Endozoicomonas sp. GU-1: one gene and its partners. The main gene of each other region encodes a partner of the protein of the gene in region 2 in a complex. Links are inferred from orthologs where the notes say so. Each region holds a gene or a part of one and is shown on either strand. Other genes may lie near its edges. The genes, in order: dnaX, holA, dnaN and O3276_RS24355.

Region 1 (7,269 bases), 4.8 Mb from region 2 along the record:
GCGGACTTTGCTGCGCTTTTTCCAGGGAACACTGAGCATCCAGTCAATATAGCCCCTGACCACCGTTGCCTCTGCGGACATCGGCGACATCATTTTCAGCTTGGCCAGTTCCGCCAGGGTTTTCTCCCTGGCCTCCAGGGTCATCCCCGCCTGATCAATTTTCGCTTTCAGCTCTTCCAGCTCGTTGGGCGCATCGTCCATATCCCCCAACTCTTTCTGAATGGCTTTCATCTGCTCATTCAGGTAATACTCACGCTGGCTGCGCTCCATCTGTTTCTTGACGCGACCACGGATTTTCTTTTCCACCTGCAGAAAATCCATCTCACCCTGCATAATACCAATCAGATACTCCAACCGGTCGCCCAGGTCGATGATCTCAAGCATTTTCTGCTTGTCTTCGATCTTCATGGGCATGTGTGCACTGATGGTATCCACCAGCTTGGCCGGGTCTTTGATACCGGATAATGAGCTAAGCACCTCATTCGGTACTTTCTTGCTCAATTGCACATACTGCTCAAACTGAGACATCACAGAACGAACCAACAGCTCACCTTCCCGGTCGCTGATCTGCTCTGACAGCTGCTCATGAACTTTCGCCTTAACCAGCCCATCGTCTTCATAGACCGAGTCAATCGTTACCCGAGTCTCACCTTCCACCAGAACCTTGACCGTTCCGTCTGGTAACTTCAGCAATTGCAGAATGCTGGCAACGGTGCCCACAGAAAACAGGTCTTCCACCTGAGGCTCATCGGTCTGGGCACTTTTCTGGGCTACCAGCAGAATTCTCTTGTCACCAGACATTGCCAGGTCCAGCGCCTGGATGGATTTTTCCCGGCCGACAAACAGCGGGATCACCATGTGCGGGTAGACCACCACATCACGGAGGGGCAACAAGGGCAATTCATAATGCTCTGATGGTTGCAGGGTATCTTTATTATCCATAGCTCAGCCCCTATATGTTCAATCTCAATAAAGCCTGCCATCCACCAGCCCGCTGGCTGGCTGAAAACTGGAAAATGAAAACCTGGCAGGCATTCAGGACACGATCTATTACGTGTTTGATCAATGGTCAGCCTACAGCAGAAATACCTGAAATACAGTCTCAGGCATCTGTAAAACCGGCCATGGTCTCTAAGATGGGGCTTTTCCGGCTAAATTACAATAGCCACGTCTTTTCGTCTCCTGAAAACGGCTAAGGGACGCTTCATCGGCACTCAAGTCCGGGATAAAGAATCTTGTAACATCAAGAACTTGCAAAAGAACTTCGTTCAGGTAACATAACAGTCATTCGGAAGAGACGTCGCATCGACTCTTCAGGAGAGTCGGAGCGTAGCGCAGCCTGGTAGCGCACCACAATGGGGTTGTGGGGGTCGGAGGTTCAAATCCTCTCGCTCCGACCAAATTTTTTCACCTATCTCTCAGATTTATCCACTACCTGTTTTACCCAAGCCTTCAAATCCGCCATCTTTTAGAAGATATCCAGCTGATCGGTTTCAGCCTCAATCTTCAGCGGATGCCATCCGGACAAGTCCTGAAAACTGTCATGAAAGCGCTTGGCCAGAACAGGAACCTCGCGATTACTTGGGCTATGCATAAAAAAGTAGGGTTGTTTTCCTGCTGATATCCATTCCCTCAACTTGTGCTGCCAGGGTATAAGATACTCTTCATCACAGGTCATATCCCCCAGGCCAATAAAACGAATCATTGGAAACTGTCCGGTAGCAATTTCATGCACGGGAAGACGGGGCTTTTTGGCCTGAGTCAGATTTCAACCTTCTTGCGGCCTGCCAGGGCATGGGCCAGGGTACCACCATCCACAAACTCAAGCTCACCACCCAGGGGAACACCATGGGCAATGCGAGTGGCCGTCACCCCAAGGGTTTTCAACTCCTCAGCAATATAGTGCGCCGTGGCCTCACCTTCCACCGTCGGGTTGGTTGCCAGGATGACCTCCTCTACCTGATTATCAGCCACCGTTTTCAACAGGTGTTCAATGCCAATATCTTCTGGCCCGATACCATCAATAGGCGACAAATGCCCCATTAACACAAAGTAACGCCCTGAAAAGCCACCGGCCTGCTCAAAGGCCATAACATCCGAAGGATTCTCGACAATACACAACAGTTTTTCATCCCTGCCGGGATTGGCACAAATCTGACAGACAGGTTCTTCTGTCAGGGTACGGCAATGCCCGCATCGCCCCACCCCTTCGGCAGCCTGTCTGAGAGCAGCCGACAAGCGCACAGCCCCGTCACGATCCCTTTCCAGCAGGTGCAACGCCATTCTCTGGGCCGAACGCGGCCCCACGCCTGGCAGACAGCGCAATGACTCCATCAATTCCCTGATCATGGGGCTGAACATAAACAAAACCTGATTAACAATGATATCGCTACCCGACACCCATTAGTTCTAGCAAGCGTGTCGGGCGTAAGGAGTTTAGAATGGCAGCTTTATACCGGCTGGAAGACCGAGCCCTGAGGTCAGCTCACCCATTTTTTCCTTGTTGTTCTCTTCTACTTTACGCACCGCATCATTAATAGCTGCAGCCACCAGATCTTCCAACATCTCCTTATCTTCCGCAAACAGACTTGGATCGATCTCCACCTTACGAACATCATAACGACCGGTCATGATGACCTTAACCAGCCCGGCACCGGCTTCACCAGTGACTACTGCATTGGCCAACTCCTCCTGGAGTTTCTCCATATCTTCCTGCATTTTCTGGGCCTGCTTCATCAGATTGCCCATACCACCTTTAAACATATTGACCTCTGCACAAAAACACCAAACAAGGACCACCGGAATTCACCGATCATCACGCCCGGGCTTTTTACTTGATAATATTACCAACTGGCTGAATCGAGTCATCCAGAACCATGGCCGAAAAGGTCTCAATCAACCCCTTTACCCTGGCATCGGAATAAATACTCTCTTTCGCTTCCTGGAGACGCTCGGCGATTTTCCGTTCGCGCCAGGCAGCAGGAGTTTCATTAACAATACGACCAGTGTCAATTGACAGTTTAACGGACTGCTCAAAATAATCACACAGCGCCTTTTCCACACGCTGACGATGGGTGTCGTTGTAGAGCGTGCTGCGCTGTTCATCAAGTCGTAACCGGACGACACCCTGTTCACTGTCAACAAACTCACAATGGGAACCAATGGTGCCTGTCACCCCTCCCAGGGGAAGGCCACGAAAAACCTGAACCCAGCTCACAACATCCATCTGCGTAAATGACACCCGGTCTTCTTTTGCCGGTAATTCCACCACTGCCCTGACCGGGGCTTCAGGGGCAACAACCGATGGCAGACTCAGTGACTGAGAGGCATCCGCTACAGTAGCGATTTCCTGAGAATCTCCGGACGACCAGTGTGCCTGCATATCATCCAGAGCACTGTCACGCTCATCATAAACAGGCGACTCAAAGGCAGCCTGGTCATAAGCTGACAGTGGAACGACCTCGGGGACTGGCGGTGTATCTTCACTGACCACTGCCCGGGAGGCTATTTCCTCTGCTGGTGTCTTGGGTGGCTCATCAGCAAAAACAGGAGGCTCAAAGGTATCCCTGAGGCCACCGCTCTGGACCGAAGGGTTTTCGTGCTCAACTGTTTCCTGAGCAGTTTCATGAATAACAGCAGGCGCATCAACTTGTTGGGCAGCAGGCTCAGGCTCCGGATCAGAAGCTCCTTCTTCATCAGACGTACTGTTGTGAGATGAAGAGCCTTCAGCCGATGAAGAGCCCTCAGCCGGTGAAGAGCCCTCAGCCAATGAAGAGCCCTCAGCCGATGAAAAGCTTTGCGCAGAAGAGGCAACACTGTTTGTCGGCGGCGGTGCAACCGCCATCACATCCTGTTTTGCACCAGAAATATCAAGCGGCCTGCCAGCCGCTGGCGCACCATCGGGCCGGAACGCCAGCATGCGCAACAAGGCCATTTCAAAACCACCACGGGGATCCGGCGCCAGGGGCAGATCTTTCTTGCCCACAAGACCAATCTGGTAATAAAGCTGCACATCCTCAGCCGTCATTGATGATGCCAGCGCTATAACCTGCTCACGATCACCCTGACTGTTATCAACGGCATCGGGCACAGCCTGGGCAATGGCCACCCGATGCAGCAGGGACAGCATATCATCCAGTACCGCCAGATAATCCGGCGAATGTCCTGCCAGGGATGACACCGAACCCAGGATATGGGCCGCATTGGCGGTCGCCAGCGCCATCACCATCTTCATCACCTGCCCCTGGTCAATGGTACCCAGCATCGCCCCCACCTCAGCCTCACTGACCCGCCCATTGCCAAAAGCAATGGCCTGATCGGTCAAACTGAGGGCATCACGCATACTGCCATCCGCAGCACGGGCCAGCTGCCACAGGGCCGCCACTTCGCAGGGAATCTGTTCCTGTCCGAGGATATTCTCCAGATGACCAACAATTCGCTCTGGCGTCATATTCTTCAGGCTGAACTGAAGACAGCGGGACAAAATAGTCACCGGCAACTTTTGAGGATCGGTGGTTGCCAGCAGGAATTTCACATGAGGAGGCGGCTCTTCCAGTGTTTTCAACAGCGCGTTAAAACTGTGCGCCGAGAGCATGTGTACCTCATCGATAAGGTACACCTTATAACGCCCACGGGTTGGTGCATACTGGACGTTATCTAACAGTTCCCGGGTATCTTCCACCTTGGTTCTGGAGGCCGCATCCACTTCAATAAGGTCCACAAACCGGCCATCATCAATCTCTTTACAGGCTGAACACTGGCCACAGGGGGTCGAGCTGACACCCTGCTCACAATTCAGACACCTGGCAAAAATACGGGCAATGGTGGTCTTACCCACACCCCGGGTACCGGTAAACAGGTAAGCATGGTGAAGACGATCCTGATCCAGGGCATTAACCAGCGCCTGAAGAACATGGGACTGCCCTACCAGCTCTTTGAAAGAACGGGGTCGCCATTTGCGTGCAAGAACCTGATAGCTCATTGAGTAGCGTCAATACCTGATATGGAAATTAAAGAGTATCTATGCTAACCAAGAAGCCTTGAAATTGCACGATCAGGAAGCGCTAGAGAGGTATTTGAAAGTGAGTTTGTGAGCGAGGGAAATCCGGAGAACCCGAAATAATGGAGGCGAACCCTGCCAGCCACACCCCGGCACATAATGTCACTACTACCGTTGCTCCCTTCCGGGCCTGGCGGGGTTCGTAGCTGATTATTGCGGGGGGACCGGCAAGGTCCACCATAAAGACCGGGGCATCGCGTCCCGATGCAGCGCATTCTGCATAAAACCCGACCTGACGTCAACTGCCAGCGCACATCTGGCCATCATTTTATTCACAATCAGGCCCGGTTTTTTCCGGCTGGTGAGCCCGGAAAAATATTATCATTGATTCACCAGCGCCAACACACCCAACACCGCAAACAACATCGCAGCCCCACGGCGAATCCATTGCAGTGGCAGCCTCTCTGCCAAATTCTCACCAAAGAAGACCACGGGCATATTGGCCAGCATCATGCCCAGCGTAGTGCCCGCAATCACCATGATCGTGGCAGAATATTCAGCCGCCAGAAGCACTGTCGCGACCTGGGTCTTATCGCCCATTTCGGCCACAAAAACAGGGCCAGTGTCGTTAGAAAAACGCCATAACCCGTCATTGGCCCATCCTTGTCATCCAACTTATCCGGGGTCAGGGTCCATACAGCAACTGCAAAAAAGGAAGCAGCAATCAGATATTGAAGAATATCGGGGGAAATCCAGGCAACCACCCAACTGCCAAACCAGACGGCAATGGCATGGTTCAACAGAGTCGCCAGCAAAATAGCCAGAGAGATCAGCCAGGGAGCGCGAAACCGCAACGCCAGCATCAGTGACAGTAGCTGGGTCTTGTCACCGATTTCAGCGAGAAAAACAACCAGTGCAGAAAGGGAAAAGGTTTCCATAACAAGTCCGGGCAGGCGATGAATGATTGGCTCTTTAACCGGATCGAAACCGGAATTGGTCAAGACTCTACTGAACCACAATATTGAACACAACAGACAGGAGAATACAGAAAACATTGTAAGCCGGTGCTGATATGGAACAAATCATGTGTTCTATATTTCTTACAAACCAGAAGACAGCCGTCAGACTCCATGCCATTATCGGAACAAGTAGATATCAAGGGTAACTACTTGTTTTTTTGCGGATAACAGTCTGTGGGTAGTTGATTTAATACCCCAGGCTGCTCAGTTATTACCGTTGACATGTTGTTTATCAGTTCATGGAGGCCCTCCATTTTCTCGCTATTCATTGTGCATGTATGATTATTCTCGGTTACCTTCCTGGATAATCGCTCAAGCTTTTTATACAGCACTTCGTCATTTCCTTTAATCAATTTTCTAAGATCTGCAATTGCATCCCGATTTTTTTTACATCCAAGAAAAGTAACACATTGCTTCTGGGATAATCGCTCAAGCTTTTCCTTTAACTCTTTTTTAACTCTTTGTTGCTTATCAGCAACAGTTTGGTTTCATAGTCGTGCCGGACAATATTGCGTTTCTCCATGGCCAGACCAATGGCTGAAGCTGTGCAAAATGACACAAAACCAATAGGAACAGCATTAGGGAGAGTCGATACCGCATAACATAAAAGTGAGCCAATTTGACCGCAAGTACATGAGGTTATTAATACCTCTTCGTTCAAAAAGTAGTCTTTTAGATGGCAGGACGGCGCACTTGGGCATGATGTAGACTGCACTATTCAATTCCTGTTGACCAGTATGGAAAATAAGTCATTAATGCCGGGTCAGCTCATATGAAAACGACTTTCTAAAGAAAAAATGCCAAATCAAAATTTTATAGACTTTTTTTCCAAAAAAAAGTTCAACACGTATCAACTGAAAGACCTATGATTCCCTGAAACATTTGTTTTTTCTGACAGCCATTATTTGACAGGTATTGAATAATGTTTACACCATCAACAATTTCACCACCAACAGCAACCGCACTGACAAACCAATTATCGAACGAATATTCAACAGAGTTTGATGGCAGCAAAACACAAGCAGTCAAGCCAGAAACCCGGGTAAAAATCAATGACGGGACATATACGACAACACCTGAGAAAAAATGCCTTGATGATTATGGAATAACGGTAAATTATGAGGCCGAAGGAAGCCAGCTCGGTTTCAGGTATTTTAACTCGATAATCGGTTCCAGAACGGATCAGGAAAAACACAACCGATTCATGTCTGAATTGCGATCAATCAATGAAGTGGATGTTGATGCACTTAA
Region 2 (7,363 bases):
TTAACCTGGTGGATATGAACTACACATGGAAACCGACCGCTGATGGTCTCTATGAGATCCGCGATCGCAAGACCGATACCGTGAAGTGGACCGCTACCCGTGTTGACCTGGTATTTGGTTCCAACTCAATTCTGCGAGCTTACGCAGAAGTGTACGCCCAGGATGATAATCAGGAAAAATTCGTTCGTGACTTTGTCGCCGCCTGGACCAAGGTGATGAATGCTGATCGCTTTGACCTGGCTTAATCGCAACACCGGCTAAAACCCGATAAACACGCCGCATTCATTGCGGCGTGTTTGACCCGGATGCCTGGACCATGAGCGTACTGAAAAATATACAGAATGAAGAGCTGGATTATGAATAACCATTCATTCTCCTGGCCATACAAATACTGACCAGGCAATGGCTCTGCTTCATTGATAAGGGATTCTTAAAAAAATATCAACAAAGCACTAGATCAACGCAAGGTGGCAAAGTAAGGGTGAGACAGTGCTTCAGTGGGGGATAACCGGTCCGCAGGGTCCAGTTCCGTTAATGACAAGAATAGGTCAGCAGCTTCCTGACCTTCTTTTTCCAAAAGCTCCTCCCATGTCTGTCTTCTCAATGATTTTATTGCTTTCACAGCCTCATTAAAGGGCATGTCATCACCTACTGGCATTACCGAGTAACCCAGACGCATTTCCGCGAACGTACAACCCAGGGACCAAGAGTCGGCCCTGTCATTCTTCTGATCATCCAGTCTATATAGTTTTTCCGGTGGCTTATACCAGGAGGTTCCACTAAGGACCTGAACACTTCCGCCAAGTGGTTCTGCTAACACGAAATCACAGATTTTTACCTTGCCTTCATCATTAATCAAAATATTTGCAGGCTTTATGTCATGATGCTGATAACCGGCCTGGAATAGCGTACTGACCCCATTAACCACCTGAAAAAAAGCCTCTTTCAGCTCTACACCTTTGAAACGAACACCCTCTTTTAACGACTCACGTAAATCCTTACCTCCGTACTCTAAAAGGGCGTATTTTTTATTTGATCTTCCTCGACTCAGGGCAATGAGGTTGACAATATTCTCTGAGTTCCCGCCTGTTCTTGCGACTGCACGCTGAATTTTTATCAATTGTGCACATTCCAGTCTGCGCTCATCATCATCAGCCACTATTTTAAGGGCAAGGTTCTGACTGGTATACCTGTGAACCATAAGAATCACAACACCAAATTCTCCCGTGCCTAACTTCCTGCTCTTATACAAATCTTTTTGGGGTACGATCGGATAGTTGTACTCTGGATCGATGGTGGCACCTGTAAAAGTAATCGGTGCTGCTGGTTGCAGGTTATCAATCTCAAAGGAGAGCGCGTTTCGTTGCACAAGAGGTGTTGGGGCTTTCCCTGTTAGCGTCTCACCTTTTTTTGGGCTGACGTAAAATTGCCCTGCCACCTTAGCCACAGATTGCCCAGCAAAGTCATCTTTCCTTGGCTTAGGATTTTTTGGTGGATGAGGCTGCAAGGGAGGCCTCATGCCACCTTCAATTTTTCGAGGCATGTCTCTTTGGCTCCAGAATCCAATAAATAAGAACAATATTCTTATTTTTCTTTGTATAAAAAAGCGGCATATCAGTAGCAGGCTTGAATATAAATGTCCTGATTGCCACTGAATTTATGCTGACTTCCATCAGTAAGCGGCCCACAATCGCAATAATTTTCTTTTTTCTGCCTACCGCCGTCATGGTAGAATTACAGGTCGAATTTGGACACTTGAAGCATCATTGCTGGAGCGATCATGACCTACCCCTTTCGTTCAGTGAGCACGCTGACTTTGCTGCTGTTAACCAGCCTGTTAACGGCCTGTGGCTTCCATCTGAGAGGCGCAATGAGTACTGCCAGTGAAGTCAGCCAACTGTCCATCACCGGCAATGATCCTGTCTATATACGCTCCCTCTCCAGAGCCATGGAACGCAGTGGCATCAATATCAGCGAGGTGGCTCCATGGCGCATCAACATCATCCGCGTTGAACGTGACACCGACCAGCAGACCGTTGCCAGTGCCGGCTATTTTGAGCAGAGAATTACCATGCAGGTGGTCTATCAGTTACAAACCGCCTCTGGCCTGCCTCTGGGCGCTCCGGTTCAGTTAACCCGTGAACGCTACATCACCCTGAGCCAGGATGCGCCGAATGCGGCGGAATCCGAACAAGGAGTTATCCTTTCTGAGCTACAGCAGGAGCTGGTTGCCACAACCCTGCGCCGGATTCACAGCCTGTCTGAGGCTGAGCTGTCAGCGGCCGCTGAACAAGCCAGGGCTGCGGCGCAAGCCCAGATGGAAAGCATTGAATCCAACCGGAACCCTCTGCCTTGAAGCTTCGTATTGACCAACTGGGCGCACAGCTTAAGAAACAACTGGTACCTGTCTACATCGTCAGTGGTGATGAACCGCTTCAGGTTGCCCGGTGCTGTGATCAGATCCGCCAATATGCCAGGAACGCAGGGTTTTCCGAGCGCCATGTTTATCATATTGAAAACGGCTTTGACTGGGGGGGACTTTCTCAGCACGGCCAACAGCCTGTCGCTGTTTGCCCAGAAGCAGATTCTTGAACTGCGAATACCCAATGGCAAGCCCGGAGATGCAGGCAGTAAGGCGCTGCTGGAATACCTCAGCCACCCCTCACCGGACAATCTGCTACTGATGATCACGGATCGTCTGGACAATACCCTGCAAAAATCAAAATGGTTCAAGGCGCTGGAACAGGCCGGAGTATTTATTCCCATCTGGCCAATCGAATCCGGACAGCTACCAGGCTGGCTCGCTCAACAGCTTAAAGTGGATGGCTACCGGGCAACCCCGGATGCCCTGAGCCTGATTGCCGAGCGTGTGGAAGGGAATCTTCTGGCGGCATCCCAGGAACTGGAAAAGCTCAAGCTTCTGGCCAGGGACAAAACCATTGATGAAGCAACCGTGCGAGAAGCGGTGTCGGACAGCGCCCGATATGATGTGTTCCAACTGCTGGACAGCGCCCTGGAAGGCAATATCAAACAGTGTGTGCGCATCCTGGGCATTCTGAAAGGTGAGGGCATTGAGCCTCCGATCATTCTCTGGGCTCTGGCCAGGGAGATACGCCTGCTTAGCCATCTGAGCCGACAGCTATCCCGGGGCATGGCAAGGGATCTGGCCATTGAACAATCCGCTAAAGCGCTGGGGTTTGTGCCATTTATGCTCAAGCGCAGGTCATCACTGCTGGAAAAGGCCATTCGCCGGAGCAGCGAGCGAAACCTGCGTCAGATGCTGCTGGATACAGGAAAGATTGATCGTTGTATCAAAGGGTTAGAGAAAGGTAACGCCTGGGATAAACTGCTGACCCTGACCCTGAATCTGGCAGGTTTACCCCCCATTCCGGTCATCAACTGACTCATTCATCAATAACCTGCCCTGAACCCTGTCGGCGAACATGACATGGAACCTAATCTGGTACGAACGGTCTAAAAGTTAAAACAATGTTTAAGGGACTATGCAGTATGAACAGATCTTTTCTTGTTAAAAAGCCATCACTGGACGGCAAATTCTGGTGGGATAACAACAATATTCCCGGCTACCTGATGAATTCGGACATCGAAAAGGCGCTTGCGACCTTTCGCCGGATAAAGGAGTTTCAGTACATTGAGTTCAATCAGGGCAGGCCTACTTATGTGTTTTTGATGGAAGACGTGTGTCCGCATACCCCCTACGATAAGGTAATGGTCTCCATTACTGACCGGGGCGATATGAAATATGTCTTTGTATACAACGACCCCCGGCCAGAAGAGCGGTGGTGGATCGTTTATCAGCCCATTAATGAATCAGGTGTGCCGATTAGCACTGAACGCTGTGTCGGCTGGTTTATTGATGAGTATGCCGCGCTGGAAAAAGCCAGGGATGTCCTTGCCAAACCGGACAGAACCAGCAAAGTTAATTAAAAGACTGCTGGCAAAGCACTATACTTCGCAGCCAATACAACATCACGACACATAGAAGTAGTAGCAGGCCATGGCAAAGTGCTGCCAGCGCTACGAAAAAGAGCCACGCTGATCAACCGGCTGTGTGGCATCCTGCTGATTCTGGTGGCTCTTCGTATTCTGTGTATGTAAGTAGTTAACCAGATGGAATCCTATTTTTCTGACTCAGTGATCAGTCAAAAAGGCTCAAATCCCGAACAGCACCCTTATCGGCACTGGTGACCATACGGGCATAAGCTTTAAGCGCCGTGGAGACCCTTCTTGGCCTGGGCTTAACCGGCTGCCAGGCAGCTTTCCCCCGGGCCTCCATGGCTGCGCGTCTTACGGCCAGCTGGTCTTCGGTCAACTGGACATTAATGCTTCGGTTGGGAATATCTATCCGAATGATATCCCCATTTTCCACCAGACCAATGGCACCACCGGATGCGGCCTCAGGAGAAGCATGACCAATGGAGAGTCCGGAAGTCCCCCCCGGAAAAGCGTCCATCCGTCAGCAGCGCACAGGCCTTACCCAGCCCTTTCGATTTCAGATAACTGGTGGGGTAGAGCATTTCCTGCATACCCGGCCCACCTTTTGGTCCTTCGTAGCGAACAATCACCACCTCTCCCGGCTGCACCCGGTCTTCCAGAATAGCGTTGACCGCGTCCTCCTGACTTTCACAGATATGGGCCGGACCTTCGAAGACCAGGTTATCATCATCAACACCGGAGGTTTTGACGACACAGCCATCGGCGGCAATGTTGCCATAAAGCACTGCAAGCCCCCCCTCAGTACTGAAGGCATGTTCCAGTGAGCGAATACAGCCTGCTGCCCGGTCATCATCCAGTGTCTCCCAGCGATAATCCTGACTGAAGGCTTTTGTCGTACGAATACCGGCAGGACCAGCCTTGAAGAACGTTGTTACCGACTCATCACGGGTTTGGATAATATCCCAACGGGACAGGGCTTGACTGACGGTGGCGCTGTGCACCATGGGAATATCATTGTGCAATAATCCAGCACGATCCAGCTCACCAAGGATACCCATCACCCCACCCGCCCGGTGAACATCTTCCATATGGTATTTCGGGGTGTTGGGTGCCACTTTGCATAACTGGGGAATCCGACGGGATAACTCGTCAATATTACGCATATCGAAAGGTATGCCACCTTCCTGGGCAGCTGCCAGCAGATGCAGGATGGTATTGGTCGATCCACCCATGGCGATGTCCAGACTCATGGCATTTTCAAACGCCTTGAAACTGGCGATGGATCTGGGCAGTACACTCTCATCGTCGTGTTCATAATAACGCCGGGTGATGTCAACAATACGGCGAGCGGCTTCCAGAAACAGCTGCTCACGGTCAGCGTGAGTAGCCAGCATGGAACCATTGCCCGGCAGGGAAAGACCCAGCGCTTCCGTCAGACAATTCATGGAGTTGGCGGTAAACATCCCTGAGCAGGAACCACAGGTTGGACAGGCTGAACGCTCATACTCGGCAACGGTTTCATCATCGGCATCTGAAGCGGCGATCACCATGGCATCAACCAGGTCAAGCCCATGTTGTGACAGTTTGGTTTTACCCGCTTCCATTGGCCCACCTGACACAAAAACCACCGGAATGTTCAGGCGCATGGCCGCCATCAACATGCCCGGGGTGATTTTGTCACAGTTGGAAATACAGACCAGCGCATCGGCTGTGTGGGCATTGACCATATATTCGACGGAGTCAGCGATGATGTCCCGGCTGGGCAGGGAATAGAGCATGCCATCGTGCCCCATGGCGATGCCATCATCCACGGCAATGGTGTTGAACTCTTTCGCCACACCACCATGCTGCTCAATTTCACGGCAAACCAGTTGCCCCATGTCCTGCAAATGAACATGGCCAGGCACAAACTGGGTAAATGAGTTAGCGACAGCAATAATGGGTTTGTTGAAATCCCCATCGTTCATACCTGTTGCCCGCCATAGCGCACGGGCTCCGGCCATATTACGGCCATGGGTGGATGTTCTGGAGCGATAGGCTGGCATGAAACAGTCCCTCTACTAACGGTCAATGGCAAATGGTTTTATTCTTGCTTCTGTCTGTACACGGTAACTTTTTAGAAAGCCAATGCACTCCATTGCTGACGGGGTTTTCATCGCCATCCAATGGCGGCCAGTTAGAATATCAAAATTCAGGCGATTTGTCTGACTATGTGGCAATACCACTGGAAAAACCGGAATCGAATCCACGCTTCAAAGTCATCACAGAAAATAAGACGTAATCATTGAAAAGTGGCCATTAAAAAAACGCTCAGCCGGCAAACTGGTGCTGCCGGGCGCTGTGTTTTTCAATCATGATATCAATGGCTTCCTGGTCATAGGGCCGCAAACCGGAGAGAATCATGGTTTTCTCCCCCATCCCCACCACATCGCCATTTTCACGGTAAACAAAGTTAAGCGTTACCTTACCGCGCTTGCCATTAACGTCCAGAGTCGCGCCTGCTGCTTCCAGATGCGGGTTTACCAGGTCAACACGTGCCATTTTCAGGGTCATACTGTCGTAGATGACCAGCGGTTTGACGGTATTAATCATAACCCCATGGGATTTCATCAGCGGCACAAAGACATTAGGGAAGTTCTCACCGGAGAAAGCCACATAACTGCGCACCAGCTGCTCAATCATCAACGTATCGTGACTGCTGGCTCCGTGACGCTCAATATCCAGATACAGCTTGCCGGAAAGATCATAAATGCTCTTATGTCCTTTATCGTTGGTACAGATTTCCAGCTCAACACCGTCGGTGACCATACCATTGAAAGTGACACGCATATCGCTATACAGGCCTTCACTCAGCAGTATTTTGGCAAATAGCAGATCACCCGGAACGCAGAAGCGGGAGTTATCCACATCATGCAAAGGGTTAAAATCATTGGCAATGCGCTTCGCAAACTGGCTGGCCTGTTCGCGCGTAAAGGAAAAGCGGTTGTCTGCCAGAGAGGTACAGTATTGATCAATAAACATAGTGTTAAAGCTGAATTCCTGCCGCAGTCATCCCTTCAGTCAGACGGCACTCAATGCCGCTGGCTATCGGATGTTCAGTCATTAGTGACAAATACCCATGTAAAACAGCGAATATTCTACCCTGCTCTCGTCCACAGAACAGTAGGGACGGGAAAGCGGCTATTACTCAGAGGCATAAGAGCAATAGCCAGCACCTTACCATAAGTGGTTGACCAACCACTTTTTTTGAATATCAAGCAAGCATTGCGAAGGCCGTAGTTTCAGGAAACACATCTTAAGTGAGTAGCCCTCTGAAGCCTACCAGTAAATCGTAGCTTTTTGTTTAAAGCATCATTACCGAACTTAACGTTATTGCCGTGGTCTAAAAGTATAAAGTTCAACCGCA
Region 3 (7,267 bases), 1.3 Mb from region 2 along the record:
GAATGAATTTTATTTTGTTGGTATGACCTTGTTAAACACCCTGTTCAAGTTAGTACAAAAGATCAAATAATGTTAATCACCAGGCCGTGATTCATAGATATATAAATAGATAAGTTATCTCTTATGTGATGTGTTTTTGATTTTAATGTAATTATTTAGGCAGGGTTTTTCTGTGGATAACTCAGTTTATGCCAGTTATCGTCTGCCTTTGAGGATGTGTGCTTTTTTGTAGAAATCCCGGAGGTATGTTGTTGTTTTGGTCTTGATGACTTGTGGATAACTATGAGTGTTATCCACAGATTGCTTGTTATTCAATTTACCCACAGGAAAATCATAAGGTTTATTGCTATTCATAAACGGACCTACCCACAGGGAGTAGCAAGCAATATTTTCCTCCGCATTATGCCGGTTTTATTTTCAACTCATTGAAATATAAGGATATTGTTCATGGCGGATGATCTCTTGTCTTGTTTTGCAGGTGTGGATAACTTTTGCCAGAAAGGATACAATTCTCTTTTGTCTATCCAATCGTTATTTCATACCTGAAGGTCTTCAGCAGGCTGTCTGACCGGCTTCAGTGATACCCGTATCAAATCCTGATCCTGATCCTTATCTATATCCGGAGATGGGTGGGAGAGCGGGAGAGTAGGAGAGTAGGAGAGTGCCTGTGCCCCTTGAGCTGTGGCAAAAATGTATCGATATCCTGCAGGATGAGCTGTCTTCTCAGCAATTCAATACCTGGATTCGCCCTCTGAAAGTGATGGGGGACGAACACGATTTGTGCTTACTGGCTCCCAACCGGTTCGTTGCCGACTGGGTGAAAGAGAAGTTTTTGCCAAGAATCGAAGAGATTCTGGATGAACTGTCCGATGGGGACTCTCCAGCCGTTGCGTTGGCGGTGTCCAATCGTCGGCCCCCCTCACTGAGCAAGCGATCTGCACGGCCAAGAGAGCCTCAGCTCAGGGAAGTGCCACCCAGAGAGATTCAGCCTGCGGCAACGGTGACCGTTTCTGAGAAACCCATTGAGAACCCGCTGAAACACGCCGCTATTGAGCGTTCCGTGGTTACCCATGAGCTGGTGTCGGCTTTAACGGTTGCGCAGGACAATACCCCGGAGCCGGATCTGGTATCAGACTCCGGTTTTCAGGAAGATGACAGCAGGCAGACAGAGGAGTCCGCCCAGATCAAGGTTAACCCACTGAAAGAGTCGGTGAGTGCTACGTCTGAAGAGCCTGTCCCGGTGCGGCAGGTTGAAGTGGAAGGGTCTATCAAGCATCACAGTTCGCTGAACACTGGTTTCACTTTTGAAACCTTTGTTGAGGGTAAATCAAACCAGCTGGCCCTGGCGGCCGCTCGACAGGTGGCAGAAAACCCCGGTGCTTCCTACAACCCGCTGTTCTTGTACGGCGGTGTTGGTCTGGGTAAAACTCACTTGATGCATGCGGTGGGTAACTTCCTGGTCAAGCAGAACCGTAATGCCAGAGTGGTTTATTTACACTCCGAGCGTTTTGTTGCGGATATGGTGAAGGCACTGCAGCTGAATGCCATTAATGATTTTAAAAAGTACTATCGTTCTGTTGATGCGCTGCTGATTGATGATATCCAGTTCTTTGCCGGTAAAGAGCGCTCACAGGAAGAGTTTTTCCACACCTTCAATGCGTTGCTGGAAGGTGGTCAGCAGATGATTCTGACCTGTGACCGATACCCAAAGGAGATCAGCGGCGTTGAAGAGCGGCTGAAGTCCCGATTTGGCTGGGGTTTAACGGTAGCTGTGGAGCCGCCCGAACTGGAAACCCGCGTTGCCATTCTGATGAAAAAGGCAGAACAGCAGAAAGTAGAACTGCCCCCTGAAGCCGCCTTCTTTATTGCCCAGAGAATCCGTTCCAATGTGCGTGAACTCGAAGGTGCCCTGAAGCGGGTGATCGCCAGTGCGCACTTTATGGGGCGCCGTATTGATATTGATCTGATCCGCGAGTCCCTGAAAGACCTGTTGGCTTTACAGGACAAACAGGTCAGTATAGATAATATCCAGAGGACGGTTGCCGAGTACTACAAGATCAAAGTGGCGGATATTCTTTCCAAGCGTCGCAGCCGTTCTGTGGCAAGGCCAAGGCAAATCGCCATGGCTCTCTCTAAAGAGTTGACCAGTCATAGTTTACCCGAGATTGGTGATGCCTACGGCGGACGTGATCATACCACCGTTCTTCACGCTTGCCGTAAAGTAAAAGAACTGGTCGAAGTGGATAACGAGATCAAAAGCGATTACAAAAACCTGTTGCGCTCACTGACAAGTTAATTCCACCTTATTCAACCTCATAAAAAGGTGAATACCTTTTTATATCAAGAGAAAGGAAAGCGATGAAATTTACCATTAATCGGGAAGCATTGCTTAAGCCACTTCAGCTGGTTGCAGGTGTGGTTGAGCGCAGACAGACGCTGCCGGTATTGTCCAATGTGTTGATGGTAGTCGATGGAAACCAGCTCTCGTTAACCGGTACTGACCTGGAAGTCGAACTGGTTGGCCGTGTCGCTCTGGAAGATGTTGCCCAAGTCGGAGAGATTACGGTACCGGCCAGAAAGCTGATGGATATCTGTAAGTCCCTGCCTGAAAACACTCTGATTGAAGTGCATCAGGATGATCTGAAGGTCAAGGTCAAGGCTGGCCGGTCCCGGTTTACCCTCTCCACGCTGCCAGCCAATGAGTTTCCCAGTATTGAAGAGGAGGCCGGATCGGTATCCTTTACCATTGGTCAGTCACGTCTTCGTCGCCTGATTGACCGTACCGGCTTTGCCATGGCCCAGCAGGATGTCCGTTACTACCTGAACGGCATGCTGCTGGAAGTCAGCCAGAACTGTCTTCGTGCGGTGGCTACCGATGGTCATCGTCTGGCCATGTGCAGCGTGGAAGCCGATATCAACCAGCAGGACAAGCATCAGGTCATCGTGCCCCGTAAAGGTATTCTTGAGATGGCACGTCTGCTCACCGAAGGGGAAGAGAGCGTTCATATTACCCTGGGAGCGAATCATATCAGAGCCAAAACCGGCGACTTTATGTTCACCTCCAAACTGGTGGACGGCAAATTCCCAGACTATGAGCGCGTAATCCCGAAAGGCGGCAACAAGATCATTATTGGTGATCGCCAGGAACTGCGTCAGACATTCCAGCGTGCGTCTATTCTGTCCAATGAGAAATACCGGGGTATCCGCCTGATTCTTTCCGATGGCCAGCTTAAGGTAATGGCTAACAACCCGGAGCAGGAAGAAGCCGAAGAAGAGTTGAGCCTGGCTTATCATGGTGACTCCATGGAGATCGGGTTTAACGTCAGCTACCTGTTGGATGTGCTTTCTGTGTTGTCTGGTGAGGCCATCAAGATGACCCTCTCCGACCCGAACAGCAGTGCGCTGCTTGAGGAGTCTGAGTCTGGTGACTCCACCTATGTTGTTATGCCTATGAGGCTGTAACAGCCTGTCGGCAGAAGTAGTCAGTGTCTGATGTGGTGGCATCAGACACTCGCCCTGATCCGGCTTCCGGGCTACTCAGGTTCGGAAATAAACAGAATATGATTCAACAGCTCTCCATAACCGATATTAGAAACCTCTCCTCTGTTTCGCTTACCCCTTCCCCTTCTGTAAACGTGCTCTACGGGCTCAATGGCAGTGGTAAAACCAGCGTGCTTGAGGCCATACATCTTCTCGGGGTTGCCCGATCGTTTCGGACCTCCCGAATTAAACCGGTGATCAATCGTGATGCCGAGGTCTGTACGGTGTTTGGTCGAATCGGTGTGTCATCGGGATCCATACCGGTAGGTGTTTCCAGAAACCTGCGGGATGAAACACTGCAGATACGGGTGTCCGGAGAGAACCTGAAGTCCACTTCTGAGCTGGCCAGGTTACTGCCCTTACAGGTGATTAATCCGGACACCTTCCGTTTGCTTGAAGGCTCCCCAAAGCTGCGAAGGAACTTTATTGATTGGGGCGTGTTTCACGTGAAACATCATGACTTTTTCCCGCTATGGAAACGCATGCAGAAGGCACTGAAACAGCGGAACAGTCTGCTCCGTCATGGTAGAATAAACGGTTCTGAATTGACTTCGTGGAACATAGAGTTTGCCAAAGCGGCCAATGCCATCGACGTGTTACGCGGCGACTATATCGAGAGACTGACGCCCGTCTTCAATGAGGTGCTTTCGGAATTGGCCGATCTGGATAATCTTTCTATCCAATATTACCGAGGCTGGGATAGGGAGAGAGAGCTGCATGAAGTACTCAGTAGCGGACTGGCACGAGATGTCCAATCGGGCTATACCCATGCCGGGCCGCAACGGGCAGATTTAAGGATTCGGATGGGCAAAGGCAGTGCGGTTGATATCCTCTCACGAGGTCAATTAAAACTGGTGGTCTGTGCACTGAAACTTGCTCAGGGCTTTCTATACAAAGAGCTGCAAGACAAACAGTGCATCTTCCTGGTCGATGACCTGCCATCAGAACTGGATACCCCTAATCGACAGAAGCTTTGTCGATTGTTTCAAAAAATGAACTGCCAGACCTTCATCACCTGTGTTGAGAAGGAGGCACTGGAACATTGCTGGTTGCCTGAAACGGAATTGAAAATGTTTCACGTGAAACATGGGCAGGTTACTGTTACATCACATGAGAACCCTGGTCAGCAAAGTATTCGCCGGGCTGAGTCTTTGGAGATAGAGCATGAGTGAACAAAACTACGACGCATCCAATATTAAGGTCCTCAAGGGCCTGGATGCTGTCCGCAAGCGCCCGGGGATGTACATTGGTGATACCGATGATGGTACCGGTCTGCACCACATGGTGTTTGAGGTGGTTGATAACTCCATCGATGAGGCGCTGGCGGGTCACTGTGACAAGATTTCGGTCATTATTCACCCGGATGAGTCCATCACGGTTAAGGATAATGGCCGTGGTATCCCTGTGGATATTCATGAGGAAGAGGGCGTTTCTGCCGCTGAAGTCATCATGACGGTGCTTCATGCCGGTGGTAAATTTGATGACAACACCTATAAGGTTTCCGGCGGTTTGCACGGTGTGGGTGTGTCAGTGGTTAATGCCTTGTCCAGCCAGCTGAAACTGACCATCCGCCGCCATGGTAAGGTTCATCAGCAGGTGTACCATCAAGGGGTTCCGGAAGAGCCGTTAAAGGTGATTGGTGAAACGGACGTTACCGGGACGGAACTGCACTTTATTCCTTCCCCGGAGACCTTCTCAAATATTCAGTTCAGTTATGACATTCTGGCCAAGCGCCTGCGTGAACTTTCGTTCCTGAATTCGGGGGTCTATATCCAGCTGACGGATGAGCGCACCGGCAAGGTTGATGACTTCAAATACGATGGTGGTCTGAAGGCCTTTGTGGAACATCTGAACCAGAATAAAACCACCATCAATAAAGTCTTCCACTTTGACATGACCCGGGAAGACGGTATTGGTGTGGAAGTGGCCATGCAGTGGAATGACAGCTTCCAGGAAGGGGTATTCTGCTTTACCAATAACATCCCCCAGCGCGATGGTGGAACACACCTGGCGGGCTTCCGTGCGGCGCTGACCCGAAGCCTGAATGGCTATATCGAACGGGAAGGTTTCCAGAAGACGGCCAAGGTGGCCACCTCCGGTGATGATGCCCGGGAAGGTCTGACGGCAATCATCTCTGTCAAAGTGCCGGACCCTAAATTCTCTTCCCAGACCAAAGACAAGCTGGTGTCCTCCGAGGTAAAAACCGCGGTAGAGCAGGAGATGGGCAAATACCTGGCGGACTACCTGGTAGAAAACCCCCAGGAAGCCAAAGCGGTTGTCGGTAAGATGCTGGATGCTGCCAGGGCCCGTGAAGCGGCCCGCAAGGCCCGTGAAATGACCCGCCGTAAAGGTGCCCTGGACATTGCCGGCTTGCCCGGCAAACTGGCGGACTGCCAGGAGAAAGACCCGGCGCTGTCTGAACTCTTCATCGTGGAGGGTGACTCAGCGGGTGGGTCAGCCAAGCAGGGGCGTTACCGGAAGACTCAGGCGATCCTGCCGCTTAAGGGTAAGATCCTGAATGTTGAGAAAGCCCGCTTTGACAAGATGCTCTCCTCCCAGGAAGTCGGAACCCTGATTACAGCCCTGGGGTGTGGCATTGGTCGTACGGAGTTCAATATTGAAAAACTCCGCTACCATAACATCATTATCATGACCGATGCGGATGTGGATGGATCGCACATCCGTACACTGCTGTTGACCTTCTTCTTCCGTCAGATGCCTGAGCTGATTGAGAATGGCTACATCTACATTGCCCAGCCGCCATTGTACAAGGTTAAGCGTGGCAAACAGGAGCAATACCTGAAAGATGATGTTGCATTGGATGCTTATCTGACTCAATCTGCACTTGAAAATGCCAGCCTGCATGTTAACGATAATGCACCAGGGATCAGTGACCAGCCACTTGAAAGCCTGGTAAAAGAGTTCAGAGGTGTCCATAAGTTGGCTGATAAGCTGTCTCGTATTTATCCAGTTGCAGTGCTTCGTGAAATGATCTACATGCCAGAAGTCACAGCAGAGAGTCTGGCTGACAAGAGCACAATGGAGTCCTGGGTAGCCCAGCTGAGTGAAAGAATTGATAAACTGAAAGCCGCAGGTAGTACCATGACTTTCTCTGTAGAGGAAGACCGGGAGCTCAATGTCTGGCTGCCCAAGGTAACGGTTATTGCCCACGGTATTGATAGTCACTATCGCTGGAATGCTGACTTCTTCTCTTCTGCCAACTACGGAAAGATGGTTTCTCTCGGTAATAAACTGCAGGGGCTTATCGAAGAAGGTGCCTTTATTCAGAAAGGGGAGCGCAAAAAGGATGTATCGTCCTTTGAAGAAGCTCTGGAATGGCTGATGAGCGAATCCACCAAACGACACTATATCCAGCGCTATAAGGGGCTGGGTGAGATGAATCCGGAACAGTTGCGGGAAACCACCATGGATCCGGATGTCCGCAGAATGCTGAAGGTCACCATTGAAGACGCGATTGCCGCTGACCAGATCTTCAATACGCTGATGGGGGATCATGTCGAACCCCGCAGAGAGTTTATCGAAAGCAATGCATTGAATGTTGCCAATCTCGATATTTAATCCAATTCAGTAGTGCCGGTTTTAACCGGCACTTTTTTCTTTTTTGATTCTCAGGTGCTCTGCTAATGTCTCCAGAATGTAAAGCAATGATTCGACAGGAGTTGGAAGAGGCGAGGGTTGTACTGAGCCGATTCCTGGATGATGACGC
Region 4 (7,349 bases), 740 kb from region 2 along the record:
TGGCCAGAAGTGAATGGCAGGGCGATGCTTACGACGAAGGTCTGCTGTGTGACTTTGCGGGCAACCTGGTTGAAGGCACCATGAGTAATCTGTTTGTTGTGACCCATGAAGGAGCCCTGGTGACTCCGGATCTGTCATTCCAGGGTGTGGCGGGGGTTTGTCGCGATTTTATCATTGAGTTTGCCCGTCATCGTGGGATGACGGTTAAAGAGCAGTCCGTACCCCGGGGGCTGGATGTTGCGGAAGTCTTTCTCTGCAACAGTGTCAACGGTGTCTGGCCTGTGATTGAATACGAGGGAAGGGAGTGGGAGATTGGCCCACTGACTGTCCAAATTCGAGATTGTGTACTGGAAGAATTCAATGCTTAGGAAGTTGCTGCTGACCCTGTTCGGTGGTTTGCTGTTGGCTCTGTTTCTGGTCCTGGCAGGTCTTGTAGCTGGCTGGTATGGTCTGCGCTGGTATGGTGATCAGCAGGTGCCGGTAACCAGTGAAGCCGGGTTCGTCATTGTTACGGGCGACTCGCTGGGACGTGTGGTGCAGCGACTGGCGGCAGACCGGCTGATTCAATATCCTGATATGTTTAAGGTCTTTGCCCGGGTCAAGGGGGTTGCTGCGGACCTTCATGCCGGGGAATACCTGATTGCTCCCGGTACCACCTATCGGCAGCTGTTGCACAAGTTTGTTACTGGCGATGTTCATTACTTCAGCGCGACCCTGGTGGAAGGCTGGACATTAAAAGAGTTGCTCACAGACTTGAATAGCCACCCGAAACTGACCGCTCCGGTAGAGCTGAACAAACTGCCTGCGGTGATGGGGGCGTTGCCCGGGGATGTGCCGCAGACCGATAACCTGGAAGGGTTGTTCTATGCGGATACCTACAGCTTTGAAGCGGGGACGCCGGTGGCGTCAATTCTGCAAAGAGCCCATCAAAGGCTGCAATCCGTGCTTGCGGATGAGTGGGATCAAAAGGCCGAAAACCTGCCGTATACATCCCCCCTACGAAGCCTTGATTATGGCGTCGATTATTGAGAAAGAGACAGGTGTGCCATCAGAACGGCCTGATATTGCCGGTGTTTTTATCCGACGTCTGGAAAAAAGGATGCGACTGCAGACCGATCCGACCGTTATCTACGGTATGGGTGATCGTTACCAGGGTGAATTGAATCGTCGTATGCTGCGGGAACGTACCGCCTATAACACCTATGTGATTCATGGTCTGCCGCCAACCCCGATAGCGACGGTTGGACGTGAGGCCATTCAGGCGGCACTGAATCCGTCCAATGGCGAAACGCTTTATTTTGTTGCCCGTGGCGATGGTACTCACCACTTTTCCAAAACGCTGGCTGAGCACAATCGAGCCGTCAGGAAGTATCAGATTACGGAACGGCGGAAAGATTATCGTTCTACGGTGCAATAGCAATACTAATGAAATTGAGAGATTGATGGGTTTTTTTCTGACGATTGAAGGCTGTGAAGGTGCCGGTAAAACCACCGCCAAAGGGGTTGTTCTGCAATGGTTAAAGGCTAATGGCCATGATGTTGTAGAAACCCGGGAGCCAGGTGGCACGCCATTGGCTGAACAGCTGAGAAACCTGGTGCTGGCCGAACACCAAGAGACGGTGACAGATACTACCGAACTGTTGATGGTCTTTGCCGCGCGCAGCCAGAATCTCAGTCAGCGTGTCGAACCTGCACTGGCTGAGGGCAAGGTGGTGGTTTGTGACCGGTTTACCGATGCAACTTATGCCTATCAGGGTGGTGGTCGTGGTATCGATGAGCAGCGTATCGCGGTACTGGAGCAGCTGGTGCAGGGAGATCGCCGGCCCGATATGACGTTGCTTCTGGATATTGAGCCGGAACTTGGCCTGGCAAGGGCGAAAGGTCGGGCTATTGAGCAGGGTGGGGCTCTGGATCGGATTGAGCAGGAAGCGATCGAGTTCTTTCACCGCGTTCGCACTGTCTATCTGGCAAGGGCTGAGCGTTTTCCTGATCAGTACGTTGTTATTGATGGCAGTCAGTCGATTCCAGAAGTTGAAGCACATATCATCAAGGCTTTGCAGCGTCGGCTTGGGAGTTAATAGCTCCACGGCCAAGGATAAGGGTTGGATTAATTGAGTTCTGAATCAACTGATATGGTGGGTCACTTCTTGTCAAAGCCGTTACCCTGGCACGGGGCTCAGTGGCAACCACTGGTTCAGCGAATGCAGGCAGGCCTGCTTTCCCATGCCCTGTTGTTGAAGGGGGTGCCTGGGGTTGGTAAGGGTTATTTTGCCAGGGCTTTGGCCACTCGTGTGCTTTGTCATCAAAACAGTGGTGAGTACGCCTGTGGTCATTGCAAGAGCTGTGAGCTGGTAAAGGCGGGAACTCATCCTGACCTGCTGGTGGTTCAGCCTGAGGCGACAGGCAAGCCAATCAAGATTGACCAGGTTCGTCAGGTCAATGAGTTTGCCCGTAAAACCGCTCAGCAGGGGGGGCGCAGGGTCATCGTTATTAACCCGGCGGAAGCGATGAATGTTAATGCCGCCAATGCATTGCTGAAAAGTCTGGAAGAGCCCGGCGGTGATACTCTCTTTATTCTGGTCAGTGCCCGCTCCGGAGATATGTTGCCGACCATCCGCAGCCGTTGTCAGATGGTGTCTTTTACTGTGCCGGATACTGCGCAGGCAAAAGCCTGGTTATCGGATCATATTGCCGATCCTCTGGTGGTGGATCAGTTGTTGACCCTTTCATCAGGTTCGCCCATGACCGCCAGGGCAATGTTTGATCATGATACGCTGGCAGTTCGAGGACGTTTGTTTAATGCTATGCCTGAACTGTTTCGGGGGAATCTGACTCCTGTAGAAATGGCGAAAGAGTGGCATACGGGTAACCTGGTTGAACTGCTGGCCTGGATGGGCAGCTGGCTGGATGATGCTGTAAAACTGAAACTGGCGGCCGATGAAAGCTGTGTTCGGAATCGTGATTTGATGAGAATGCTGGACTATATGGCTAACAAAGTGGCAGCGGCTGATCTGCTGGTATTGCGCGATAAGATCATGCAACAGCGACAGCAGTTGCTTGAGGGCGCTAACCTGAACAGTCAGATGTTGATGGAAGGTGTGTTCAGCGATTATCTTGAGCTGGTGATATAAATCGGGTTTCAAACCCGTTCAGAATTTGAATTCAGGAAAAAAGGAGAGGGTTGTCATGGGGAAAGGGATGCAGGGACTGATGTCTCTGACCATACGGGACACGGCATCACTCTATGAAGCGTATATGCCGTTTATCAGTGGCGGCGGACTGTTTGTGCCAACCCACAAACATTACAACCTCGGAGATGACGTGTTTATTCGTCTGACGCTGATGGATGAGCCGGAGAAGATTCCTGTGCCGGGGAAGGTGGTTTGGGTGACGCCAATGGGAGCCCAGGGTGGCCGACAGGCAGGGATCGGTATTCAATTTAATGATCCGACTGACAGTGTCCGCAGTAAAATTGAGAAGCATATCGCCGGTGCCTTGTCTTCGGACCGCCATACCAACACATTGTGAGTAGTCTTACGCAGGCGGCTTATTATGATCCGCCCCGTTTTACAAGAGCCTGTTTGATTCATTAATGCTTATGGCCGATTCGCTTTCGGCCACAATTATGTATGAAAATAACTTCGGCTTTGAGATAGCATCACCAGCGAAATTAAGATAGCGACTCCTGGCAAAACCAGACCAAGATCCTGAACAATGCCTGCCAGCATCAAACCACTGCCGATGATCAGATAATACAGTAAGCCAAAAAGTGCTCCAGCGCTACCGAGATTATCCTGATATTGCTGTAGTGCTGAGCTTATAACGTTAGGCATGGCAATCCCAAAAGCCATGACGACCAGCAGCATTGGTATCAGGAACCAGATAGTGGAAATTAAAAGGTATACACCCAATGCACCGAATAGAAGAAAGCCATTAGCCAGCCATAATAATTTATGCTGACTAATATCTCTCTCCAGCAGTCTTTTATTTAAGTAGCTGCCCAGCAAGGTTCCAATACTCAGGATTAAACCACTGTGGCCAAATTCCTCAACACTGCGGCCAAGTTGATGAAACGTGAAGCTGCCAAGCTGGTAATAAGAAAACAGAGCAACATTGTATAGTGCTACCAGCAGTGCTGAGTGCCATATATGTGAATCGGAATAGAGACGCCTGGCAAGCAACACAAGGTTTACCGATTTTACTCTTTCTGGTCGTGTTTCGGGAAGTTTCGCACTATTCAGCACAAATAACAGGAATGCGGAAAAAGACAAAGCAGCAAAAACGTACTGATAACCGCCCATTTGAGTAAGTTGCCCGCCAAAAAGCATGCCGATAATCCGACTTAGTGCAATTCCCATACTGATAAGGCTGAAAACTTTACCCAGTTCGACTCCGGTGTAGAGATCCCGCAACATGGTTTGTGTGATCACCGAACCAACAGCAATGCCAAAAGCACTCATCGCTCTTGCAAACATTAATATGGTGAAACTATCGGTTAACATTGCTATGCAAGTTGCCAATCCATAAATCAATAGGCCGGCTAACATTGAAGGTCTTCTGCCCCATTTATCAGCAATGATGCCCCAAACCGCAACACCTATTGCGAAAGAAGAAAAATAAACAGAGAGAGTCTGGGCGGCCTGGACCGAGCTCACTGAAAAAGCATCGACAATAGATCCCAGCGCCGGGCTATAGATCGTTTCGACAATCTGTGGAAACATGATCATCAGCAGCAGAATCAATAATGTGGAGTTAACTTTCACAATTCAGTCTTGCCTAAAAAAACGTGGGAAAAGCAGAAGTGGGTTTATGATATTCTAATGCTCTGATGCTTTAACAGGAAAAAACGTATGCTGGGCCGCGAAGTTGCTTTTGTCATCGCTTCAGCATCGCCGCAGTGGTTTTTTTTGTATTGACGTAAGGCTTGACAAACTGAGGTGAATTGAAAAGTTCAACCTTGTCATGGTTGAGCTTTCAGGAGAGAAGAATGTTTATTGACTCCCATTGTCATCTCGATCGTCTTGATTTGAGTGCTTATGAGGGGAATCTTGACCTTGCAGTAGAGGCAGCCAGGGCGGCGGGTGTGGATCGTATGCTCTGTATTGGCATCGATCTGGCCAATGGTCCGGAAGTAGTATCACTGGCGGAGCGCTATGAGGATGTCTATGCCTCGGTTGGCGTTCATCCCCTGGACTGCAAGGAGGTTGTGCCTGATATCGACGCCGTGCGCTCACTGGCCAACCATAAAAAAGTGGTTGCTATCGGTGAAACAGGGCTTGATTACTACTACGCCACCACCGAAGGGGCTCAGGCGGTTCAGCGGCAGTCCTTTATTAACCATCTTGAACTGGCCGCAGAACTGGCGTTGCCGGTGGTGGTGCATACCCGCGATGCCCGGGAAGATACTCTGGACTTTCTCCGTGAATACGGTTCCAGAGAGTCTGCCGGGGTACTGCACTGCTTTACCGAGTCTCTTGAGATGGCAAAAGCGGCATTGGACCTGAATTACTACATTTCCATATCGGGTATTGTGACCTTTCGCAATGCCTCTGCGTTGCGGGCGGTGGTTGACTATTTACCTATGGATCGTTTGCTGATTGAAACAGACTCTCCCTATCTGGCACCGGTCCCCCATCGGGGCAAGTCGAATGAGCCAAGGTTCGTTGCTGACGTGGCACGATTTATTGCTGAGCTGAAAGGAGTGACACCTGAGGAGCTTGGAGAAAAAACGTCTGACAATTTCTATCGGCTGTTTAGCCGGGCAAGCTGATTGTTATTCCATAGTCGTGTAATTTAATACTATAAAGGAAAAATTATTTATCAGGTTTTGCATGATCGAAGGGTGAGTTGGCCGGGATTTCTCGCTGTTTTCTCTGCCAGGGAAGAGCGAGAAAAACTCTGGCGATTAGGGTATTTGTTGGTTATTTCTTATAGGTATTGGTAAAAATATCCTCCCTGCCAGTATGGCATATCACCTCCAGTCTCTTTATAATTGCGTCACCATTTTCATCGGTGATGTTGCGGATTTAGGCTCAGATACGGAATTTCCGATCATGCTTCGGCTAATTATAAAGAACACAAGTTCTACAGTTACGATGCTTGTCCATCTGGATGCCCATCAGAATTCGGCTGATTTTCAGCGGAGTTTTTTCTGTGTCTGATCGGATTGCCAGATTGCTTTCCGGGAATAAAACTGCGCAGCAGTAACCTTGAAAAAGGGGGGTTGCTATCAGCTTCTGCTGCCTGACCCTGATGCTTTCGGCCTCAGGGTTTTGCCTTGCCCGGCGTGTTTGCTCCCCCTTTCTCAAGTTGTTTACTGACCATAGTGTGCAGTGCCCCGGCCAGTGTTCTGGTTACCGGGAGCTTTGTTTTTTTGTGTTTTTCGTCAGGGAAGACTCAATGAGCATTGCTTCCTTAATTCGTTACGACAGTTCCAGGTCACCGGAGAGACGGGTTACTCCTGACCTCAACTTGATTGATTAGGCGAAAGGTATGATCAAAATCAAACAGGGGCTGGATCTCCCGATCTCAGGATCGCCTGAACAAAGTATCTCGGCAGGCAGGGCAGTGCGCTCTGTTGCCGTGATTGGCTTTGATTATGTAGGTATGAAGCCTACGATGGCGGTTGCTGTGGGAGATCGAGTTAAGAAAGGGCAACTGCTCTTTACCGATAAAAAGACACCGGGTATCCGGTACACAGCATTGGCTGGCGGTACAGTTTCAGCAATTAACCGTGGTGAAAAACGGGTGTTGCAATCCGTGGTGATCGATGTCGATGGCCAGGAAGAAGAAGAGACCTTCACGGCCTTCAAACCTGAAGAACTGGCGGGTCTGACCGCTGAACAGGTGGAAGCGCTGCTGAATGAATCCGGTCTCTGGACTGCCCTGCGCACCCGTCCGTTCAGCAAGGTACCCGTATTGGGAACCCGCCCGGTGTCCATCTTTATCACGGCGATTGATACTCACCCGCTGGCTGCCAATCCGGAAGTGGTGATCAGGGAGCAGGCCGAGGCGTTTGAACAGGGTATCAATATCCTGGGTAAACTCAGTGGCGGCAAGATTTTCCTGTGCAAGGCTCCGGGTGCCAACATTCCTGCGGGCATTGCCAACAGCGAAGAGTTTGCTGGCCCCCATCCCGCCGGCCTGCCAGGTACCCATATCCACTTTCTGGACCCGGTTTCTGCCACCAAAACGGTTTGGCAGGTGGGTTATCAGGATGTTATTGCCGTCGGTAAACTGTTTACCACTGGTAAGCTGTTCACGGATCGTGTTGTCTCTCTGGCAGGGCCTCAGGTTGACAAGCCACGCCTGGTTCGTACCCGCCTGGGTGCCTCTACCGATGAAATCAC

What was found.
Region 1: the proteins of holA (region 2) and dnaX are in contact, whole or in part, in a cryo-EM structure (PDB 8GIZ), measured with the Escherichia coli proteins. The link is inferred for Endozoicomonas sp. GU-1 from one-to-one orthologs.
Region 3: the proteins of holA (region 2) and dnaN are in contact, whole or in part, in a cryo-EM structure (PDB 8GIZ), measured with the Escherichia coli proteins. The link is inferred for Endozoicomonas sp. GU-1 from one-to-one orthologs.
Region 4: the proteins of holA (region 2) and O3276_RS24355 are in contact, whole or in part, in a cryo-EM structure (PDB 8GIZ), measured with the Escherichia coli proteins. The link is inferred for Endozoicomonas sp. GU-1 from one-to-one orthologs.

The regions. Positions count from the first base shown.
Region 1 is NZ_CP114771.1:247,691-254,959, reverse strand. What follows is about bases 2,407-5,300. They hold dnaX (DNA polymerase III subunit gamma/tau), read right to left. Parts: upstream 4,982-5,300; coding sequence 2,831-4,981; downstream 2,407-2,830. Other genes in these bases: O3276_RS01175 (YbaB/EbfC family nucleoid-associated protein), read right to left, coding at 2,437-2,763. Also shown: lon (endopeptidase La), read right to left, coding at 1-942; O3276_RS01185 (DUF72 domain-containing protein), read right to left, coding at 1,469-1,765; recombination mediator RecR, read right to left, coding at 1,762-2,361; O3276_RS25600 (TMEM165/GDT1 family protein), read right to left, coding at 5,381-5,599; O3276_RS25595 (TMEM165/GDT1 family protein), read right to left, coding at 5,533-6,000; O3276_RS01150 (RNA ligase family protein), read left to right, coding at 6,941-7,269. UniProt on the Escherichia coli protein: Part of the beta sliding clamp loading complex, which hydrolyzes ATP to load the beta clamp onto primed DNA to form the DNA replication pre-initiation complex.
Region 2 is NZ_CP114771.1:5,051,985-5,059,347, reverse strand. What follows is about bases 1,476-4,463. They hold holA (DNA polymerase III subunit delta), read left to right. Parts: upstream 1,476-2,524; coding sequence 2,525-3,403; downstream 3,404-4,463. Other genes in these bases: O3276_RS21125 (hypothetical protein), read left to right, coding at 3,511-3,948; O3276_RS21135 (hypothetical protein), read left to right, coding at 2,353-2,592; O3276_RS21140 (LPS-assembly lipoprotein LptE), read left to right, coding at 1,781-2,356; O3276_RS21145 (protein kinase domain-containing protein), read right to left, coding at 1,476-1,543. Also shown: more of O3276_RS21145, read right to left, coding at 458-1,475; O3276_RS21115 (DUF3581 family protein), read right to left, coding at 6,268-6,978. UniProt on the Escherichia coli protein: Part of the beta sliding clamp loading complex, which hydrolyzes ATP to load the beta clamp onto primed DNA to form the DNA replication pre-initiation complex.
Region 3 is NZ_CP114771.1:3,732,042-3,739,308, forward strand. Bases 1,519-4,410 are described here. They hold dnaN (DNA polymerase III subunit beta), read left to right. Parts: upstream 1,519-2,358; coding sequence 2,359-3,462; downstream 3,463-4,410. Other genes in these bases: dnaA (chromosomal replication initiator protein DnaA), read left to right, coding at 1,519-2,296; recF (DNA replication/repair protein RecF), read left to right, coding at 3,486-4,410. In the rest of the region: more of dnaA, read left to right, coding at 662-1,518; more of recF, read left to right, coding at 4,411-4,712; gyrB (DNA topoisomerase (ATP-hydrolyzing) subunit B), read left to right, coding at 4,705-7,119; lpcA (D-sedoheptulose 7-phosphate isomerase), read left to right, coding at 7,185-7,267. UniProt on the Escherichia coli protein: Confers DNA tethering and processivity to DNA polymerases and other proteins. Acts as a clamp, forming a ring around DNA (a reaction catalyzed by the clamp-loading complex) which diffuses in an ATP-independent manner freely and bidirectionally along dsDNA.
Region 4 is NZ_CP114771.1:5,793,757-5,801,105, forward strand. The notes cover bases 1,166-4,139. They hold O3276_RS24355 (DNA polymerase III subunit delta'), read left to right. Parts: upstream 1,166-2,147; coding sequence 2,148-3,131; downstream 3,132-4,139. Other genes in these bases: mltG (endolytic transglycosylase MltG), read left to right, coding at 1,166-1,417; tmk (dTMP kinase), read left to right, coding at 1,443-2,078; O3276_RS24360 (PilZ domain-containing protein), read left to right, coding at 3,187-3,528; O3276_RS24365 (multidrug effflux MFS transporter), read right to left, coding at 3,624-4,139. Also shown: pabC (aminodeoxychorismate lyase), read left to right, coding at 1-368; O3276_RS24340 (endolytic transglycosylase MltG), read left to right, coding at 361-1,029; more of mltG, read left to right, coding at 1,013-1,165; more of O3276_RS24365, read right to left, coding at 4,140-4,763; O3276_RS24370 (TatD family hydrolase), read left to right, coding at 4,988-5,770; O3276_RS24375 (Na(+)-translocating NADH-quinone reductase subunit A), read left to right, coding at 6,493-7,349. UniProt on the Escherichia coli protein: Part of the beta sliding clamp loading complex, which hydrolyzes ATP to load the beta clamp onto primed DNA to form the DNA replication pre-initiation complex.